4 regions of the Streptomyces sp. NPDC093591 genome follow, and region 4 is predicted to be linked to each of the others. Evidence: riboswitches for the same ligand, from Rfam matches in the RefSeq annotation. Region 4 holds a riboswitch; each other region holds the start of a gene.
The links. A riboswitch is a leader RNA that binds a small molecule or an ion and turns the genes downstream of it on or off. The one in region 4 is predicted to bind cyclic di-AMP.
Positions count from the first base shown of each region.

Region 1: linked by a shared signal. The riboswitch ahead of ACIREI_RS13755 (transglycosylase family protein) and the one ahead of ACIREI_RS38045 (M23 family metallopeptidase) in region 4 are both predicted to bind cyclic di-AMP.
Region 2: linked by a shared signal. The riboswitch ahead of ACIREI_RS23450 (NlpC/P60 family protein) and the one ahead of ACIREI_RS38045 (M23 family metallopeptidase) in region 4 are both predicted to bind cyclic di-AMP.
Region 3: linked by a shared signal. The riboswitch ahead of ACIREI_RS39265 (M23 family metallopeptidase) and the one ahead of ACIREI_RS38045 (M23 family metallopeptidase) in region 4 are both predicted to bind cyclic di-AMP.

Region 1 covers NZ_JBIWIY010000005.1:327,312-332,565, reverse strand. Annotated here, with positions in the region: gene eno (phosphopyruvate hydratase) at 1-285, opposite strand, end outside; gene ACIREI_RS13755 (transglycosylase family protein) at 582-1,277, opposite strand; cyclic di-AMP (ydaO/yuaA leader) riboswitch at 1,282-1,480, opposite strand; gene ACIREI_RS13750 (transglycosylase family protein) at 1,686-2,726, opposite strand; gene ACIREI_RS13745 (cytochrome P450) at 2,894-4,177, opposite strand; gene ACIREI_RS13740 (hypothetical protein) at 4,174-5,254, opposite strand, start outside.
Region 2 covers NZ_JBIWIY010000011.1:8,229-13,482, reverse strand. Annotated here, with positions in the region: gene ACIREI_RS23460 (M23 family metallopeptidase) at 1-820, shown strand, start outside; gene pcrA (DNA helicase PcrA) at 899-3,385, opposite strand; cyclic di-AMP (ydaO/yuaA leader) riboswitch at 3,782-3,949, shown strand; gene ACIREI_RS23450 (NlpC/P60 family protein) at 3,958-5,124, shown strand.
Region 3 covers NZ_JBIWIY010000023.1:94,411-99,664, forward strand. Annotated here, with positions in the region: gene ACIREI_RS39255 (M16 family metallopeptidase) at 376-1,734, shown strand; gene ACIREI_RS39260 (M16 family metallopeptidase) at 1,731-3,119, shown strand; cyclic di-AMP (ydaO/yuaA leader) riboswitch at 3,348-3,510, shown strand; gene ACIREI_RS39265 (M23 family metallopeptidase) at 3,524-4,309, shown strand; gene ACIREI_RS39270 (GntR family transcriptional regulator) at 4,496-5,191, shown strand.
Region 4 covers NZ_JBIWIY010000022.1:19,698-24,951, reverse strand. Annotated here, with positions in the region: partial or broken gene ACIREI_RS38050 (PP2C family protein-serine/threonine phosphatase) at 1-995, shown strand, start outside; cyclic di-AMP (ydaO/yuaA leader) riboswitch at 1,229-1,386, shown strand; gene ACIREI_RS38045 (M23 family metallopeptidase) at 1,398-2,426, shown strand; gene ACIREI_RS38040 (aldo/keto reductase) at 2,576-3,523, shown strand; gene ACIREI_RS38035 (PrsW family intramembrane metalloprotease) at 3,787-5,118, opposite strand.

The sequences.
Region 1 (5,254 bases), on a different contig from region 4:
GGCCTGGTCGATCAGGCGCTGCTCGGTGGCGTCGTAGCCGACGAGCTCCGGGCCGATCTGCTCGATGACGGCGAGGACGGCCTTCTCGACACCCTTGCCGAGGTAGCGGTTCTGGTCGCCGTCGCGGAGCTCGATGGCCTCGAAGGCGCCGGTGGAGGCGCCGGACGGAACGGCGGCACGACCCGTGCTGCCGTCGTCGAGGCCGACCTCGACCTCGACGGTGGGGTTGCCTCGCGAGTCGAGGATTTCCCGGGCTACGACGACGTCGATGGACGGCACGAGCATCTCCTTCGTGGATGTGACGCTGGTAGTGCGGGGCTGTGAGCCTTGCGACTAGAGCCTAACCGCCTCGGGGACGTCGGCAGCCGACCGACCGTCCCGTGGACAGGACCGAACCGTACCCATTGTTCACTGCCGGAACAAAGGGTGGGTGACATACAGGGAAAGAAAAAGCCCCGCCCCGGTGCGTACGGGGGAAGACGCACCGGAGCGGGGAGCCCGTGGGGGACGGGGGGTGACCCTCACGGGACCTCCACTATGAGGTCCACGGATGTGAGGGCGCTGTGGTTCAGCTGTCGGTACTACTTCAGGTGCAGCTGCTGACCCGGGTAGATCAGGTTCGCGTCCTCGACGATGTCCTTGTTCAGCTGGAAGAGCTTCTCCCAGCCGCCCTTGACGCCGTGCTCCGCGGCGATCGAGCTGAGGGTGTCACCCTTGACGACCTTGTACTCGCCGTCGCCCTTCTTGACCTTCTCGCCGGTCGGGGTGGTGACGGTCTTGGTGCTCTTCTTGGTGGCGGGACGCTCGCTGGAGCGGGAGGCCGACTGCTGCTCGGTGGAGCGGGTGGTGCTCTCGCTGCTCTGCGAGGAGCCGCTCGACGAGGAGCCGGAGCCGTTGTAGGCGGCGCTCGACAGGCCGGTGCCGCAGTGCGGCCAGGCGCCCTTGCCCTGGCCCGCAAGGACCTTCTCGGCGATCTCGATCTGCTGGGCCTTGGTGGCCTGGTCGGCGGTGGAGGCGTACGCCGTGCCGCCGTACGCGGCCCAGGTGGAGGCGGAGAACTGCAGACCGCCGTAGTAACCGTTGCCGGTGTTGATCGACCAGTTGCCGCCGGACTCGCACTGGGCGACGGCGTCCCACTCGGAGGCGGTGGCGGCGGAGGCGCTGCCGGCCGCCATCAGCGGGGCGGCCACGGCGGCGGCGCCGGTGACACCGACGACGGCTATGGCGCGAGCGGCCTTGGACGGACGACGGTGCTTGCCCTTGCTGGAAAACAGCATGGAGAGATCCCCTCACCGACGCCTGCGAGGTGAGCTGTCGGGTTCGGGCCGGTTGAGTTGCCCGGCCGCGCACGTCGCCTTTCGGCTCCTGATGCGCGGCTTCACCCCTAGCCGACTCCGGCCGTGCGGCCCCGAAGGGCCTCAACTGCCGGACCCGGCGCTTACCTTGGGTCCCCCGCTCCTGCCTACGGCGCTTTACGCGACGACTGTTCCCGTACGGCCGCTGGCAGGATTCGGCGTTGCGGCAGCCGGGGCTCGTGGTGACGAGCGGTCATGACCGTAGCCACGCGATTCGGGGAATTTCAAAGACGATCAGGGCTTCTGAGATCTATCTCTCACTGCATTCAAAGCGGACATTCAGCGCGAATCATGACGTGAACTCGGGCTGTTTTTCACCCTGTTCGCCCCTTATTCGGCGGGGACTTCCAGGGTCTGACCGGGGAAGATGTGGTTCGCGTCAGTCCCGATGGCCCGCTTGTTCGCGTCGTACAGCGCGGACCATCCGCCGTCGAGCTCAAGGGAGTCGGCGATGGAGGCGAGAGTGTCGCCGGCGCGGACGGTGTACGAGGCATGGCGGCCGGAGGACTTGACGGCGCTCTCGGTCGCCTCGCTCTCGTCGGCACTGGGCCCACGATGACGCCCGGAGCCGGTCGTTCCGGAGTCGATGGCCCCGGTGTCGACGAGGCTCCGGGAGCCCTCTCCCTGCTCCGAGTTGTCCTGATTGTCACTCTCGGGCGTCTCTATGGGAGAGCCGTCAGGCGACTGTGAGGCGCTCGTGTTCGCGGATGTATCGGACTTCGAGGAGTTGTCCGTCGTAGAGGATGAAGAGGGCGAAGAGGAAGAAGGAGAGGAATCTGGGGACGATTCGGACGAGCCGCCGGAAGAGCCGCTCGGCGAGTTCGAGGAGTCGGAGGAATTCGAGGAGTCGCCAGACGTGTCCGCCGTATCGGACGAGTCCGATGAATTCGAACTCGATGAACTCGACGAGTTGGATGAATCGAGCAATCCGGATGATCCGGACACTTCAGAGGGCGAGTCCTCCTCGACGCCGGTGTCGAGGTCGACCGAACCGGACTTCTGGGTGAGCCCGTTGAGCACCGCACAGGTGCCCCAAGGGCTGGTCCCCTGGTCCGCGAGGATGTCCTGGGCCACGGCTATCTGCTGGGAGCGGCTCGCCAGGTTGGGGCTGGAGGCGTAGTCGAGGCCGCCGTACTTCTCCCAGTCGTCCTGGGTCAGTTGCAGTCCGCCGTAGTGGCCGTCGCCGTTGTCGGCGCTCCAGGAGCCGCCGCTCTCACAGTCGGCCACCTTGTCCCACACGGTGCCCTCGGCCGCGCTCGCGCCCGTGGCGCCGAGGAGCGGGATGGCGATGGCGGACCCGGTCACTCCGGCCGCGACGAGGAGCGCCGGAGCTTGACGGGGGCGACGGTGACGACCGTTCCCGGAGAGCATGCGGGGACCTTTCGCGAGACAACGGTGACCGCGGCGCTTGAAACCTGGGCGCCGTCATTGATCCGTGAACGTATAGGCAGACGATCACTTGTCACAAGTTAATGCCGCGCAGATCACGTGAAGATCACAGACTTGAGCGCGTGTCACGTTTGCGCCGGTGGACGTACTCACCCAACAGGGGTGAACTCCACCGGAAGCGTACGCAGTCCGCGCATGATGAGGCCGCCCCGCCAACGCAACTCGGCAGGATCCACGGCGAGTTCCAGATCCGGCAGCCGGGTGAGGAGCGTGGCGAGGGCGGTCTGGCCCTCCAGGCGGGCGAGCGGGGCGCCGAGACAGTAGTGGATGCCGTGGCCGTAGCCGAGGTGCTGGTTGTCTCGGCGGCCGAGGTCGAGGACGTCGGGGTCCGTGAACCGCTCCGGGTCACGGTCGGCGGCGGCCAGAACGACGAGGACCGGATCGCCGGGTGCGATGTGCTGTCCGCCGATGGTGAGCGGTTCGGTGGCGAAGCGCCAGGTGGCGAGTTCGACGGGGCCGTCGTAGCGCAGGAGTTCCTCGATGCCGGTTTCGAGGAGGGCGGTCTCGTCCGCGGCGAGGGAGGTCTGCAGGCGGGCGCGCTGCTCGGGGTGGGTGAGCAGGGCGTAGGTGCCGTTGCCGATGAGGTTGACCGTCGTCTCGAAGCCGGCGAACAGCAGGATGAAGGCCATGGCGGCGGCCTCGTTCTCGGTGAGGTGCTCGCCGTGGTCGGAGGCGCGGATGAGGCCGGAGATGAGGTCCTCGCCGGGGGTGGGGGTGTCGGGGAGTGCCTCGCGCTTGCGGTGGATGAGGTCGGCGAGATAGCCGCGCATCTTCTTCACGGACCGTGCGACGCCGCCCCGGGGTCCGCCTTGGTGCCGGATCATCATGCCGGCCCAGTCCCGGAAGTCGTCCTGGTCCTCGCGGGGGACGCCGAGCAGATCGCAGATGGCGTAGATGGGCAGCGGGAAGGCGAACTCGTGGATCAGGTCGGCGCTCCCCTTCTGCGCGAACCCGTCGATGAGGTGGTCCGTGAGCTCCTGCACCCGAGGGGCGAACTCGGCGACGCGGCGAGGGGTGAAGGCCTTGGAGACGAGCCTGCGCAGGCGGGTGTGGTCGGGCGGGTCGATGTTCAGCAGGTGCGTCATCAACTCGGCCTTGCGCTCACCCGGAATGCCGGTCTTGCCCTTGGCGTGGGCGGGTTCGTCGTGGTGGGCCGGGTTCTTGGACAGGCGGGCGTCGGCGAGGGCCTGCTTGGCGTCGGTGTAGCGGGTGACCAGCCAGGCCTCCACGCCGCTGGGGAGGCGGGTGCGGTGCACCGGCGCGTGCTCGCGGAGCCAGGCGTAGGCGGGGTAGGGGTCCGTCGCGAACTCCCAGGTGAAGAGTTCGGGGGCCTGGGGGGTGGTCGGGGCCGGGGGGTGGGGCTGGTTGGTCACTCCTTGACGGTATCCGGAGCGTCGGCCGGGGTACTGCCCGGTGGTGGGGGGAGCCTTTCGAGGAGGCCTTCCGGGTCTGCGGCTTCCGCCTTGCGGCGCCACTCCTCGGCTTCCGTGACCTTCCCCCGCTTCTCCAGTAGCTCGGCGATGAGCGACTCGACCTCAGTGGCTCCCCGTGCGTGGCCCGCGAGATACCACGACAGTGCCTCCTTGTCCCGGCCGAGTTCCTCCAGTTCGACGCCGAGGTTGACCGCCCCGGACGCGTCGCCGCCCTCCGCCGCCTGCCGGTAGAGGGACACACGGTCGGCGCCCTCCCGATCTTCGAGAAGAAGCCCGAGGTGGTTCGCGGCGCGCGCGTCACCCCACGCCGCCGCATACCGAAGCCACTCCTCCGCGTCCTCCTTCCTGCCCCAGTGGTACAGCAGAACGCCGAGACTGCCCGCGACCTCGCGGCGGCCCGCCGCCGCGGCCTTGCGGTACCAGCACAGCGCCTCCTCCTCACGTCCGGGCCCCACCAGCATGTCGCCCAGTTCCTGCGCCGCGTCCCCCTCACCCGCCGACGCCGCCGCGCGCAGCCAGTACTCGGCCCGCTCCCGCAAGAGACTGCCCAGCCACGCCGCGGCCTTCGCGCTGCCCGCCGCAGCCGCCCGCTCCAGATACGGGAGCGCACCGCCCTCCTCCCCCCGCCCCCGCAGAATCTCCGCCAGCTCCACGGCCGCCCCCGCATCCCCCGCGTCCGCCGCCCGCCGCAGCCACCCCTCACGCTCGTCGCCCTCGGTGCGCCGAGCGAACCCCAGCGCCACCGCCACGTCCCCCGCCTCCACGCGGTCGTGCAACGCGGTGCGGGCCGCGTCCAGGACAGCCGGGAAGTCCAGCGGAGCGTCCGGCTCGCGGGCCGCGTCGAGCAGCGTCCACCACACCTCGTCCGGCACCGGCTCCAGATCGCCGCCCGACCTCAGCGCCTCCGAGACGAGCGCCCCGTACGCCCGCCAGGTGCCCTCCTCCTCGCCCGCCACGAGCAGCCCCGAAACCCCGAACATCGGCGCCGTCGCCCAGGCCAGGGCGTCCTCGAACGAC
Region 2 (5,254 bases), on a different contig from region 4:
TCTCCCCGCCGCGTCCCCGCTCCTCGACGGCCAGGAGGAGTCCACTGCTGCCCCCTCCCCACGCGCCGCCTCCCGCAGCGGGTCCCGCTCCCGCCGCCGTACGCCTCCCAAGCGCTCCGCGCTGCTGACGGTCGCCGTGCCCTCGGCGTGTGTGATGGGCGTCGCGGGGATCGCCGCCGCCTCCGTCGGCACCCTGACGACCGACGACAAGGACACGGCGACGACGGCCTCGGACGCCCAGGCCGTGAAGCCGTCCACCGCGAACAACAAGCTGGACACCCAGCTCGAGAGCCTCTCCGCCGGCGCCGACGACTTCGCCGACCGGGCCAGCCGCACGCAGGAGCGCATCGACCTCAAGGCCCAGCAGGTGGCCGAGAAGAAGAAGGCGGCGGAGGAAGCGGCCCGCAAGGAGCGGCTGCGCCCCAAATTCGCCCTCCCGGTGGCGCAGCACGGCCTCAGCGCCTACTACGGCCAGGCCGGCATCAACTGGATGTCGGTTCACACCGGCATCGACTTCCCCGTCTCGTACGGCACGACGGTGATGGCCGCGACCGACGGCACCGTCCGGACGCAGTGGAACAGCGCCTACGGCAACATGATGATCGTGACCGCGAAGGACGGCACGGAGACGTGGTACTGCCACCTCTCCAGCTACCGCGTCGCCTCCGGTACGACGGTGAAGGCCGGCGACCCGATCGCGTACTCCGGCAACTCCGGCAACTCGACCGGCCCGCACCTGCACTTCGAGGTACGGCCGGGTGGCAGCTCGGCCATAGACCCGCTTCCCTGGCTGCGCAGCCACGGCCTCGACCCGTCGTAACCGGCCGACGGCCGACGACTTCATCGACTTCGATGTGCGCCCCCGATCTACAACGGGGGCGCACACTTGTCAGCGCTGCTAGAGCTTCTCCACCGGCGCGTACCGCAACAGCAACCGCTTCGGCTTGGTGTCCCCGAAGTCGATCGTCGCCTCGGCGTTCGCGCCGGTGCCCTTGACCGCCATCACGGTGCCCAGCCCGAACTGGTCGTGCGTGACCCGGTCCCCGACCGCCAATTGGGCGACCGGCTTCTCCGAGGTACGGCGCGTGGCGAAACCGGACGCGCCCGAGGCCGCGGAGCGCGAGCGGGACGAGGACAGTGAGGCGGCCACACCGGACGCCGGGCCGGAGGAGACCAGCGCGGACGCGCCCGTGCGCTTCCAGTCGACGTGCTGCGCCGGGATCTCCTCCAGGAAGCGGGACGGCGGGTTGTACGACGGCTGCCCCCACGCGCTCCGCATCGACGACCGCGTCAGATAAAGCCGCTCACGCGCGCGCGTGATGCCCACGTAGGCGAGCCGCCGCTCCTCCTCCAGCTCCTTGGTCTGGCCGAGGGCACGCATGTGCGGGAAGACGCCGTCCTCCATGCCGGTGAGGAAGACGACCGGGAACTCCAGGCCCTTGGCGGTGTGCAGGGTCATCAGGGTGATGACGCCGGAGCCGTCCTCGTCCTCGTCGGGGATCTGGTCGGAGTCGGCGACCAGTGCAACCCGCTCCAGGAAGGCGGCGAGGCCGGCTGACGCCTCCCCCTCCTCCGACTCCTGCTCGAACTCCAGCGCCACGGCGGCGAGTTCCTGGAGGTTTTCGATCCGGGTCTCGTCCTGCGGGTCGGTGGAGGCCTGCAACTCGGCGAGATAGCCGGTGCGTTCGAGCACCGCTTCCAGGACGGTCGCCGGTCCCACGCCGGACTCGACGATCGTACGGAGCTCCTCCATCAGCGTGTTGAACCGCTTGACGGCGTTGGTCGAGCGCGCGGCCATGCCGTACGCCTCGTCGACGCGCTTGAGCGCCTGCGGGAAGCTGATCTTCTCGCGCTGGGACAGGGCGTCGATCATCGCCTCGGCACGCTCGCCGATGCCCCGCTTGGGCACGTTCAGAATCCGCCGCAGTGGCACGGAGTCCTCGGGATTGGCCAGCACCCGCAGGTAGGCCAGGACGTCCCGGACCTCCTTGCGCTCGTAGAACCGCACCCCGCCGACGACCTTGTAGGGCAGGCCGACGCGGATGAAGACTTCTTCGAAGACACGGGACTGGGCGTTCGTACGGTAGAAGACCGCGACGTCGCCGGCCTTCGCCTCCCCCGCATCGGTCAGTCGGTCTATCTCGTCGGCGACGAACTGTGCCTCGTCGTGCTCGGTGTCGGCGACATAGCCGGTGATGCGGGCGCCCGCGCCCGCGTTGGTCCACAGGTTCTTGGGGCGGCGCGACTCGTTGCGCTCGATGACCGCGTTGGCGGCGGTCAGGATCGTCTGCGTGGAACGGTAGTTCTGCTCCAGCAGGATGGTCGTCGCGTCCGGGTAGTCCTCCTCGAACTGGAGGATGTTGCGGATGGTCGCGCCGCGGAAGGCGTAGATCGACTGGTCGGCGTCGCCCACGACACACAGCTCGGCGGGCGGGATGTCGTCCTCGCTGGGCGGTACGTCGACCGGGTGCTCGCTGGTCCCGACGAGCTCGCGCACGAGGGCGTACTGCGCGTGGTTGGTGTCCTGGTACTCGTCCACCAGCACATGGCGGAAGCGACGGCGGTAGTGCTCGGCGACGTCCGGGAAGGCGCGCAGCAGGTTGACCGTCGTCATGATCAGGTCGTCGAAGTCGAGGGCGTTGGCCTCCCGCAACCGCGACTGGTACATGGCGTAGGCCTGGGCGAGGGTCTTCTCGAAGCCGTCCGTCGCCTGAGCGGCGAAGTCCTCCTCGTCGATCAGCTCGTTCTTCAGGTTGCTGATCTTGGCGCTGAAGGACTTGGGCGGGAACCTCTTCGGGTCAAGATCCAGATCCCGGCAGACGAGCGCCATGAGCCGCTTGCTGTCGGCGGCGTCGTAGATCGAGAAGGAAGACGTGAACCCGAGCTTCTTGCTCTCTCTGCGCAGGATGCGCACGCACGCACTGTGGAAGGTCATCACCCACATCGCGTTCGCGCGCGGGCCGACGAGCTGCTCGACACGCTCCTTCATCTCGCCCGCGGCCTTGTTGGTGAAGGTGATCGCGAGGATCTGCCCCGGGTGCACATTCCGCTCGGCGAGCAGATGGGCGATGCGGTGGGTGAGCACCCGCGTCTTGCCGGACCCGGCACCGGCCACGATGAGCAGCGGGCCGCCGGCGTGGACGACGGCCGCACGCTGGTTCTCGTTCAGCCCCTCCAGCAGCGCGGCCGCGTCGATGGCCGGGCGCGGGGCGCCGTCGCGGTAGTAGGCGTCCCGGTCCGGAGGCACGTCGAACTTCCCGCCGAACAGATCGTCCGGAACCGGCTCCGGAGTGTGATCGTCCTCGGGCGGCGGCGGAAGTTCTTCCTCGTGGCCGCGAGGGGCCTGGAGGTCCGCCAGGAAGCTGTCATCAAAGAGGCTGCTCATCGCTCTCCGAGTCTAGGGCGCCCCACTGACAGCCCGCGGCCACCCCGAGAACATCGTCGGTTTCACAACCAGATGATCTTCCAGGCCCGACCACCGCCGACACCCCCCTCACCCTCCACACCCACCCCGTCACGGTCCGAAACCAACCCGAACCCGCACTACCCGCCAAGCCCCTGACCCCTCACCGACGACCAAAGACGACTAAAAGTCCACACTCCACCCAACCAGTCACACACCACCCCACACCCACCCCCACCACCCCCCGCCCCCAACGCCCTGACCCAAGGTCACGAAAATGTATCGGGCATATCGAACATCAACCTTCACAGGGGCCACACGAGTTGGCTACCGTGCCGGGCAGGCCGTACGACCCCCACCGGCGAACGTCGCCGGGCCGCACGGCCTCCGCCGAGTCCGGTACGCCGCCGCGCTGCCGGAGCCGGGGACCCACCGAACTTGGGGTGAATCGGCCCGATCCCGTCCAGGGACAGGCCGTAGGGCAACCCTTCCGGACCACCCGCCCGAACCCGACAGCTAACTCGGTAGGCGGAGTACGGAAGGAGTCGCCTCCCTTGGCGTCGCACCGCAAGTCGCGTCCCGCGGGTACGCGCGTAGCAGGCATACGGACCCCCGCCCTCGCCACGGCGGCCCTCACCTCCGTGGCCCTGCTGTCCCAGACGGCCAACGCGAGCCCCTCGGCGGACGACAAGCCGAGCCTCGAAGAGGTCGAGAAGAAGGTCGACGACCTCTACCGCCAGGCGGAGTCGGCCACCGAGAAGTACAACGCGGCCAAGGAGAAGACCGCGAAGCAGCGCAAGCGCGTCGACACCCTCCTCGACGACGTGGCCAAGCGCACCCAGAAGCTGAACGACGCGCGCGAGGAACTCGGCCGCAACGCCGCCGCCCAGTACCGCACCGGCGCCGCAGCCCCCGACACGGCGACCTTCCTCCTCGCGGACACCCCGCAGGACTACTTCGACCAGACCCAGCTGATGGACCGTATGACCGGCCGTCAGAAGGAAGCGGTCGACGACTACTTCACGCAGCAGTCCGCGACGATGACGAAGCGCCAGGAGGCCACCCAGAGCCTCGAGACGCTCACCGAGTCGCAGAACGACCTGCAGACCGCCAAGACCACCGTCCAGAGGAAGCTCGCCGACGCACGCGAGCTCCTCTCGAAGCTGACGGCGGAGGAGAAGGCACGCCTCGCCGCGATCGAGAAGCGCAAGCAGGAGGAGGCCGCACGCAAGGCGGCGGAACTGGCCCGCCAACAGGCCGAGGCGGAGCGCCAACGCCAGGAGGCGGCCCAGCAGCAGGAGAGCAGCGAGTCCTCGTCCGACTCCAGCACCTCGGACTCGTCCACCTCGGACTCCTCGTACGCCACGAAGGCCGACAAAGCCCTGGCCTTCGCCCGCTCCCAGATAGGCAAGCCGTACGTCTGGGGCGCCACCGGCCCCGACTCCTACGACTGCTCCGGCCTCACCCAGGCCGCCTGGAAGGCCGCAGGCGTCGACATCCCCCGCGTCACCTACGACCAGGTCAACGCCGGCACCACGGTCTCCCTCTCCAACGCCCAGCCCGGCGACCTGATCTTCTTCTACGACGACGTCACCCACGTGGGCATCTACATCGGCAACGGCATGATGATCCACGCCCCGAAGCCCGGCGCCTACGTCCGCGAGGAGTCGATCTACTACGACGGAGAGTCGTCGATCCACAGCGTGGTCCGCCCGGCCTGACACCGCACACGCGTGGCGCACTTCCCGACACGCACGCGTGAGAGCAGCCCCACGTCGCCGCAGCCGCGTACGGCGGGAAGGGGACGTGCCGGGGGGTGTCCGCCCGCAGAGTCCGGTGTCAACAAACGGC
Region 3 (5,254 bases), on a different contig from region 4:
GGCTCCCGCCCGGCGTGCGAGAAGTGTCGCCGACGCCGGGCCCTCCCCGCGACGGAGGGGCGGGGCGGGGCGCCAACCGCCCTGGTCGAGGCGCCGCTTGCGCGACGGCAAGCGCGCGCCGCGAGACCGTTCACTCGCCGGAGTGATCGCCGGGCACCGTCCGAAGTCGTGCGGCAGCGGACAGGAGGGAGGGTATGGCGAGCTGGGCCCGAGCGCCGTCCTGTTCCGCGTTCCCGGCCCACGTTCGCCGTCGTACGGACACGGCGTTCTGACCGGGAACTTCGCCGACCCTTCGGACGCTGCATACAGTGGCAGGAACTGAGCACGAACTGCTCGACACAACGCAGTGCACGCGACCGGAAGGACACCTTGCCCATGGGTCACACGGCCACACCGGAGGCACAATCCGGCGGCCTCACCGCGACGGAGCACCGCCTGGCCAACGGCCTGCGCGTGGTGCTCTCCGAGGACCACCTCACGCCGGTCGCCGCGGTCTGTCTCTGGTACGACGTCGGCTCCCGTCACGAGGTCAAGGGCCGTACCGGACTCGCCCACCTCTTCGAGCACCTGATGTTCCAGGGCTCGGCGAGCGTGAAGGGCACGGGCCACTTCGAGCTCGTCCAGGGCGCGGGCGGCTCGCCGAACGGCACCACCAGCTTCGAGCGCACCAATTACTTCGAGACCATGCCCGCCCACCAGCTGGAGCTCGCGCTGTGGCTGGAGGCCGACCGCATGGGCAGCCTCCTGGTGGCGCTCGACGAGGAGGGCCTGGAGAACCAGCGGGACGTCGTCAAGAACGAGCGCCGCCAGCGCTACGACAACGTCCCCTACGGCACCGCGTTCGAGAAGCTGACCGCCCTGTCGTACCCGGACGGACACCCGTACCACCACACGCCGATCGGCTCGATGGCCGACCTGGACGCGGCCAGCCTGGAGGACGCGCGCGCGTTCTTCCGCACCTACTACGCGCCCAACAACGCCGTCCTGTCCATCGTCGGCGACATCGACCCGGAGCAGACGCTCGCCTGGGTCGAGAAGTACTTCGGCTCGATCCCGGCCCACGACGGCAAGCCCGAGCCGCGCGACGGCTCGCTGCCCGAGATCATCGGCGAGCAGCTGCGCGAGGTCGTCGAGGAGAACGTCCCGGCGCGCGCGATGATGGCCGCCTACCGGCTCCCGGCGGACGGCACGCGCGAGTGCGACGCGGCCGACCTGGCGCTGACCGTCCTCGGCGGCGGCGAGTCCTCCCGCCTCTACAACCGCCTGGTCCGCCGCGACCGTACGGCCGTGGCGGCCGGGTTCGGACTGCTGCGCCTGGCCGGAGCGCCCTCCCTGGGCTGGCTGGACGTGAAGACCTCCGGCGATGTCGAGGTGCCCGTCATCGAGGCCGCCGTCGACGAGGAGCTCGCCCGCTTCGCCGCGGACGGCCCCACCGCCGAGGAGATGGAGCGCGCACAGGCCCAGCTGGAGCGCGAGTGGCTGGACCGGCTCGGCACCGTCGCGGGCCGCGCCGACGAACTGTGCCGGTACGCGGTCCTGTTCGGCGACCCGCAGCTCGCCTTCACCGCCGTACAGCGCGTCCTCGACGTCACCGCCGAGGAGGTCCAGGCGGTGGCCAGGGCCCGCCTGCGCCCCGACAACCGCGCGGTGCTCGTGTACGAGCCGACCGCAGCCGAGGCAGAGGACCTCGAGGCAGCCGAGACCACCGACGAGAACGAGGAGTCGGCGCAGTGACCGAGCTCGCCAGCATGGACTTCCACCCGCAGCCCCAGGCCGGCGAGGCCCGGCCCTGGGCGTTCCCGGCGCCCGAGCGCGGCAAGCTGGACAACGGCCTGACGGTCCTGCGCTGCCACCGCCCCGGCCAGCAGGTCATCGCCGTCGAGGTGCTCCTGGACACGCCGCTGGACGCCGAGCCGAAGGGGCTCGACGGCATCGCCACGATCATGGCGCGCGCCTTCTCCGAGGGCACCGACAAGCACACCGCCGAGGAGTTCGCCGCCGAACTGGAGCGCTGCGGCGCCACGCTCGACGCCTACGCCGACCACCCCGGCATCCGCGTCAGCCTCGAGGTTCCGGTCTCCCGCCTGCCCAAGGCGCTCGGCCTGCTCGCCGACGCCCTCAGGGCGCCCCTGTTCGACGACGCCGAGGTCGAGCGCCTGGTGCGCAACCGGCTCGACGAGATCCCGCACGAGCTGGCCAACCCCTCGCGCCGCGCCGCCAAGGAGCTCTCCAGGCAGCTGTTCCCGGCGACCTCTCGTATGTCCCGCCCGCGTCAGGGCACCGAGGACACGGTCGCGGGCATCGACTCCGCGGCCGTGCGCGCCTTCTACGAGCGGCACGTGCGCCCCGCCACCTCCACCGTCGTGGTCGTCGGCGACCTCACGGGCGTGGACCTCGACGCCCTGCTGGGCGACACCCTGGGCGCCTGGACCGGCTCCCCGGCCCAGCCCCGGCCCGTGCCGCCGGTGACCGCGGACGACACCGGGCGCGTCGTCATCGTGGACCGCCCCGGAGCCGTGCAGACGCAGCTGCTGATCGGCCGCATCGGCCCCGACCGGCACGACCGCGTGTGGCCCGCGCAGGTGCTCGGCACCTACTGCCTCGGCGGCACCCTCACCTCCCGCCTGGACAAGGTCCTGCGCGAGGAGAAGGGCTACACCTACGGTGTGCGCGCGTTCGGGCAGGTCCTGCGCTCGGCCCCGGACGGCACGGGCGCGGCCATGCTCGCCATCAGCGGCTCGGTCGACACCCCGAACACCGGCCCGGCGCTGGACGACCTCTGGAAGGTCCTGCGCGGGGTCGCCGATGAGGGGCTCACCGACGCCGAGCGGGACTTCGCCGTGCAGAACCTCGTCGGGGTGGCGCCGCTGAAGTACGAGACGGCCGCCTCCGTGGCGAACACGTTGGCCGACCAGGTCGAGCAGCACCTGCCCGACGACTACCAGGCGACGCTGTACCAGCGGCTCGCCGCGACCGGCACCGTCGAGGCCACCGCGGCGGCCGTGAGCGCCTTCCCGGTGAACCGTCTGGTGACGATCCTCGTCGGCGACGCGGCCGAGATCCGGGAACCTGTCGAGGCCCTCGGCATCGGCGAAGTCACCGTCGTGGCAGCCGAGTAGCAGGCGGACACCGCGCCCGGACACCGCGCCGGGCGACGGCACGCACGCGTAAGGGGCCTTGGTGACTTCGAAGCCACCAGGGCCCCTTTATGCCCGAATTGAGGGAAAGGTTGCCTGTCTGGCCTGTGGGATGCGCTACAAAAGCCGCGATCCGTTTGGGGATTGAAAGTCGTGCCGCTTAGCGTCTTCCGGGCTGTCCGTCAGGCAGTGCGCCGCGCCCGCGGCACCGGACAGCCATCGCCGAGTCCCCGTACGGCGCGAGCCAGGGGAGCCGGGGACCCACCGTAGTCCCTGGGGTGAATCGGACGCCCGCGCAGCCGCGAGGGGGTCCGTAGGAGACCTTCCTGCTCCGAACCCGTCAGCTAACCCGGTAGGCGAGAAGGAAGGAAAGGACCAGCCACTTCATGGCGTTCACCTGCGCCACCGGGAAGAACCGTCCCACCGGGAAGCACCGTCGCCCCAGCCGGTTCGAACGCTCCACCGCCCGCGCGGCCGGCGTCGCGGCTCTCACCGCCACCGGCGTCATGGGCACCCTCGCCGCCCCGGCGCTCGCCGCCGAACCCGCCGCCGAGCAGACCGGCCTCATCCCCGTCGTCACGATCGAGGACTCGATCGCCGACCAGATCGACGCCCAGGCCGCCGCCCAGGAGCAGGCCGCCGAGGAGGCCGCGGCCCGGAAGAAGGCCGCCGAGGAGGCCGCGCGCAAGAAGGCGGCCGAGAAGGCCAAGCAGGAGCGCGAGGCCAAGGAGCGCGCCGCCCGCGAGGCCGAGCGCCAGCGCCTGCTGTCCTACGTCGCCCCGATCTCCGGCTCGTACGTCTCCACCGGCTACAAGGCCGGCGGCGCCGTCTGGTCCTCCGGCAGCCACACGGGCGTCGACTTTCACGCCGCCAGCGGCACCTCCGTCCACGCGGTCGGCTCGGGCACCGTCGTGGAGGCCGGCTGGGGCGGGTCGTACGGCAACAGCATCGTGATCAAGATGAACGACGGGACGTACACCCAGTACGGCCACCTGTCCTCCATAGGCGTCTCGGTGGGCCAGACCGTCACCCCCGGCCAGCAGATAGGCCTGTCCGGCGCCACCGGCAACGTCACCGGAGCGCACCTGCACTTCGAGGCCCGCACGACGGCGGAGTACGGCTCCGACATCGACCCCGTCGCCTACCTCCGCTCCCACGGCGTGAACGTCTGACGACGCAAGCTCCGCCTCTTGGGCCCCGGCTCCCCGAGCCGGGGCTTTCGGCGTTTCGGACGACCGGCTGTCCAAAAAATATCCATGGATTCCGACCCGCCATCGGAAATTCCAGCAGGTTGCAATAGAGTCACTGAACACACGTCATTCGTCGACGTTTCACGGGGATTAAGGCGGAGGTCGGTCATGCGTATTCCGGCGCACTCGGTATGCACCGCGATCCGGGACGACATCGTCGCCGGTGTCTACGAGCGCGGCAGCCGGCTCACCGAGGAACTCCTCGCGCGCCGATACGGCGTCTCCCGCGTCCCCGTGCGGGAGGCCCTGCGCACCCTGGAGGCGGAGGGCTTCGTCGTGACCCGGCGGCACGCGGGCGCGTGCGTGGCCGAACCGACCGAGCAGGAGGCCGCCGACCTGCTCGAGATGCGCACTCTCCTGGAGCCGCTCGGCGCCTCACGGGCCGCCCAGCGGCGCACCGAGGCCCATCTGAAGGTTCTGCGCGGCCTGGTCAGGCTGGGCCAGGAGCGGGCCAGGCGGGGCAACAGCGAGGATCTGCGCTCCCTGGGCGGCTGGTTCCACGAGACGCTGGCCCAGGCCTGCGGCAGCCCCGCCCTGACCTCGATGCTGACCCAGCTGCGGCACAAGATCGCCTGGATGTACGCGGTGGACGCGCCGGTCAACCCTGTGGAGTCCTGGACCGAGCACGGCGCGATCGTGGACGCGGTGGCGCGCGGCGACGGCGAACGCGCCCGTGCGATCACGGCAGTGCACACCGAACGCGCGATCGCCGCGCACCGGCTGCGGTTCGGTTCCACCGGTGAGCGCGCGGAGCGTGTGAGGAATTCGCAACATCCCGTAAACATGCCGAGCCTGCGACATTAACACGGGCGCCGTATACAAAGAGGTGATATTCGGTGGCGGGGAATTCCCGCTGCCCTTTTTCGG
Region 4 (5,254 bases):
TTCACCGGCGCTCCCTTCTTCACCGCCGCGCCCCTGGTGGCCGCCCCGCTCTCCTCGCTGCGCGGCACGGTGCTCACAGGCCTCGCCGCCTTCGCCGTACTGCTCACGCTCCGCCTCATCCTCGGCGGCATCTCCCGGGCGGAGGTGATCACCGAGCTGGTCACCGTGGTCACCGTCGCCGTGCTCGCCGTCCTCGTCAACGTCCTCGTCCGGCGCAGCGGCGAGCGCCTCGCCTCCGCCCGGGAGATCGCCGAGGCCGCCCAGCGCGCCGTACTGCCCGAGCCCGCCGAGCGGATCGGCGGTGTCCAGATCGCGGCACGGTAGAGGCCGCGCAGGAGGGCGCCTCCATCGGCGGCGACCTGTACGCCGTGGAGGACACTCCGCACGGCGTCCGGCTCGTCGTGGGGGACGTGCGCGGCAAGGGCAAGGGCAAGGGCATGGGCGCGGTCGCGGCGGTCGCCGTCGTCATCGGGGCCTTCCGGGAGGCCGCCGAGCAGGAGGTCACGCTGGAGGCGGTGGCGCAGCGGCTGGAGCGGGCGCCGGCGCGTGAACGCACGCGGCGCGAGGGGATCGAGTCCTCCGAGGGCTTCACCACCGTCGTCCTCGCCGAGCTGCCGCACGGCGACGGGACCGTGCGCCTCGTCAACCGAGGGCATCCACCGCCCCTGCTGCTGTACGCCGACGGCGCCGTGCGCCCGCTGCACGCCCCCGAGCCCGCGCTGCCGCTCGGCATGGGTGAGCTCGGCGCCTGGCCCGACCGGGCCCAGGAGGCCGGCTTCCCGAGCGGTGCCACGCTGCTGCTGTACACCGACGGTCTGTCCGAGGCGCGGGACGACAGGGACCGGTTCTACGACCCCGAGGCGCGGCTCGCGGGACGGGACAACGCCTGCCGCAAGCCGGCCGCGCTGCTCGACGTGCTCGCGGCGGAGGCGCGCAGGCACTCCGGGGGCGGCATGGCGGACGACCTGGCTCTCATGGCCGTACACCGACCTTGATCGTTGTCACCGGACGTGACCGGGCGACCGCCCTCCGCATAACAACTGACATACCGTCAATACCTGTGTGGTCCCTGAGTCCTGGCCAACTCGCCCGATTTAGGCCGCTCATGACCCGTAAGTCCAGGCGAGAATCGTTAATGATCAAGCGGAACAGCTTGGAATCCACACCCCGCGTCTATTAACGTTCGATAACGCAGCGCGGTCGTCCCAGCCGTCACAAGAGGCGGCTCCGTGCGCACGCGCCGAATCCCGCAAGGGAACCGGGGAACCACCACCTTGGGGTGAATCGCATGGATGCCGCCGTGAACTCACGGCCGGTATACGCGCGTAGGAGACCTTCCTGCTCCGAACCCGTCAGCTAACCCGGTAGGCGAGAAGGAAGGAAAGGAGCACGCCCACGTGGCGTCCAACAGGCCTGCCCAGCAAGCCCCGTTCGTGCCGAGCCAACGCGGTACCGACACCTTCGGCTACGACCGCTACCGCACCGACGAGGGCCCGTTGGAGGAGTGGAACCCCACCGCGGAGTCCATTCGTCCCGTTCGCGGCAGGCATCGCGTCTCCAAGCAGCGCGGCGGGGGACTCGCCCGCAGCTCCACGGTTCTCGGCGTCGGTGTCATAGCCGCCGTCGGCGCGGGCGGCATGGCCAGCGCGAACAGCGGCAAGCCGCCGGTCGCCATCACCATGCCGGACCTGCCCCTCATCTCCGACGACGACTCCTCCGCGGCCGCCGAGGACACCGCGACCGCGCTGAGCAGCATGGGCGCGGCGACCGAGGAGACCACGCAGGGCACCACCGACGCCGGTGAGGCGCTGCGCAGCCGGATCATCGCGCAGGCCGAGCTGCAGCAGGACCAGATCGACAACAAGGCCGCCGCGGCCGCCGTCGCCGCTGCAGAGAAGGAGGCCGCCGCCGCGGCCGCCAAGGCGGAGAAGGAGGCCGAGGCCAAGGCCGCCGCCGCGAAGGCCAAGGCCGAGGAGGAGGCCCGCAAGAAGGCCGAGGCCGAGCGCCTCGCCGAGCTGGCCAAGCAGTTCACGCTGCCGACCTCCTCGTACACCATCACCTCGACCTTCGGTCAGGCCGGCGCCTACTGGTCCTCCGGCTACCACACGGGTCTCGACTTCGCCGCCCCCACCGGCACGCTGATCAAGGCGGTTCACTCCGGCACGATCACCTTCGCCGGCTGGGACGGGTCCTACGGCTACAAGACGGTGCTCACCCTCGACGACGGCACCGAGCTCTGGTACGCGCACCAGTCCTCGATCAGCGTGAGCGTCGGCCAGAAGGTCAGCACGGGCGACGTCATCGGCCGCGTGGGCGCCACGGGCAACGTGACCGGCGCACACCTGCACCTCGAGGTACACCCCGACGGCAGCACGAGCGGCATCGACCCGCTGGCGTGGCTGCGCGGCAAGGGGCTCACGCCCTGAGGTTCCCCCACTTCTGATCCCCGGCGGTCCTGACGGCAACCCCCCGACGTCAGGGCTGCCGGTTTTCCGGAGCGCCGGGGCCGCTTGTTTACGGGAACTTTGCGGCGGACCCGGAAGAACGGCCTCTGCCAAGAGCGTTGGCAGGGAGCATGACTGCTTCCCTGCGCAAGCTCGGCTCCTCCGACCTCGAGGTCTTCCCGCTCTCCCTCGGCGGCAACGTCTTCGGCTGGACCGCCGACGAGACCCAGTCCTTCGCCGTCCTCGACGCCTACGCGGCGGCGGGCGGCAACTTCATCGACACGGCCGACTCGTACTCGGCGTGGGTCGAGGGCAACGTGGGCGGTGAGTCCGAGACCATCATCGGCAAGTGGGTCAAGGCGCGCGGCAACCGGGACGACGTCGTGATCGCCACGAAGGCCAGCCAGCACCCCGACTTCCAGGGCCTGACCGCGGCCAACATCAAGGCCGCCGCCGACGCCTCCCTGCGCCGCCTCGGCACGGATCACATCGACCTCTACTACACCCACTTCGACAAGCCGGAAGTGCCGGTCGAGGAGATCATCGGCGCCCTGGACGAGCTGGTGAAGGCGGGCAAGGTCCGGCACATCGCCGCGTCCAACATCTCGGCGGAACGGCTGGCGGCCTCCCTCGCCTTCTCCGACCGCGAGGGCCTGGCCCGGTATGTGGCTCTTCAGCCCCACTACAACCTGGTCTCCCGCGACACCTACGAGGGCGAGCTCCAGAACCTCGCCGAACGCGAAGGCCTCGCGGCGGTCCCGTACTACGCCCTCGCGTCCGGCTTCCTCACGGGCAAGTACCGCGCCGATACGGCGGTACAGAGCCCGCGCGCCCAGGGCGCCGGCAAGTACCTGGAGACGGAGCGGGGCCAACGGGTGCTGGCCGCGCTCGACGAGGTCGCCCAGGCCCACGCGGCCCCCGTGGCCACGGTGGCCCTGTCCTGGCTCGCGACCCAGCCGACGGTAGCGGCCCCCATCGCCTCGGCCCGGACACTCGAACAACTGCCGGCGCTGCTGGGAGTGGCCGAGCTGACCCTGACGGACGAGGAACTGGCGAACCTGACGGAGGCGTCCGCCTGAGGCACTGCCATTCCTAGCCCCCACCCACCCGTAGGGGGCTTGGCCCTGCGGCGCTGACCTCGCTTCTCGGCGCCGGCCCGTGCATTTCAGCCCGTCCGGCGTTTGAGGACGAGGCCCGTTCAGGGCCGATGCGGGGGTCTGGGGGCGGCAGCCCCCAGGAAGCGCGGGGTCGAAGGGGCGGCAGCCCCTGGGGGATGGGACGGGTAGGGGCGGCGGGGGCGAGGCAACGAGGTCGACACCCCGAGCCGCTCCAACCCCGCCGCTCACGTCCGATACGGGTTGTACGCGGGATACGGCGCCGCCCCGTACCGGTCCCCGTACGGCTGCCCATACGACGGCCAGTAAACCGGCACCGGCGCCCCATACCCGTACGCCGACCAAGCCTGCGCGGCCCCCGCATGCTCCAGCGCCGGCCGCGCCACCTCCCGACGCCGCCACAACTCGTGCAGCAACTCCCGCTCCCGTACGACGAAGTCGGCGCCGGCCCGCCCACGCCGCCCCCGATGCCGTAGAAACGCCAACGACGTGGCGTACGCCTCGTACTGCGCCACCCCCCGAGCCGCAGCCCGCCCCCCACGCCGCCGCGCATACTGCCGTGCCGTCCGCCTGGCCCGCATCGAGCCGAGCACGAAGGGCTCGCCCGGCGTCAGCCACCCGGCGACGACATAGGCGGGCAACTCCTCGCGCACGGTCCGCAGCTCGCGCTGCCGGGTCCAGATCACCAGCCACGTCAGCAGCCCGAACGCGGGCACCATGAAGGCCGCGTACACCGCGAAGAAACCGAACTCCCCGAAGGACGACGAGCCGTTCCACAGCGCGTGCATGCCCATGGCGAGCAGCAGCCCGGAGAAGGGAAGGAGGACGCGCCGCACATGCTGCCGGTCGCCCGACAGCGCGGCGATGCCGAAACCGATACCGGTGAGGACCGTGAAGAGCGGGTGCGCGAAGGGCGACATGATCACGCGGACGAAGAAGGTCGCCGCGGTCACGGAGGCGATACCGCTGTCGCCGGAGAGCTGGTCGGTACCGAAGGCGGTGCCGAGGTAGAGGATGTTCTCGGTGAAGGCGAAGCCGGTGGCGGTGACCCCCGCTATCACCACGCCGTCGACTATCCCGGTGAAGTCCCGTCGGCGGAAGAGAAAGACGAGCAGCACGGCCGCGGCCTTCGCCGTCTCCTCCACGACGGGCGCTATGACCGTCGCGCCGAGAGTGTCCGCGTGCGACGGATCGGCCGTCGCGGTCGCTATCCATCTGGTCGCGAAACTGTTGGCGACGATCGCTATCAGCGCCGCCGCGCAGGCGCCCCAGGCGAACGAGAACAGCAGATTGCGCCAGGGCCCCGGCTCGACCCGGTCCAGCCACCGGAAGGAGGCGACGAGCAGTGGCACGGGCAGGACGGCGAGCCCGAGCCCGACCAGGAACCCTTCGGTGCCGGTCTGCTCACGTACCAGGGCGAGGATGACCAGCCCGGAGAGCGCGAGCAGGGTGCTGAGCGCGCCGTAACGCACCCACCGCTGCTGCCACCAGTGCGCGTGCCGCCGTGCGCCGCTGGCGGGGCCGGTGGGGGGCGTCGGGTACGGGGGACAGGTGGCCACGGCATTGACCCTAACGAGGCAGGGGCGCCGCCCGCAGCAGCGCGAGGGGCTCTGGCGCCGGTGGGGGGTTGCTTCGGTGCTGCTGTAGACGCTCTTGTCGGTACTGTTCGCCCGGTCGTCGGCCGGATGCTCTTCC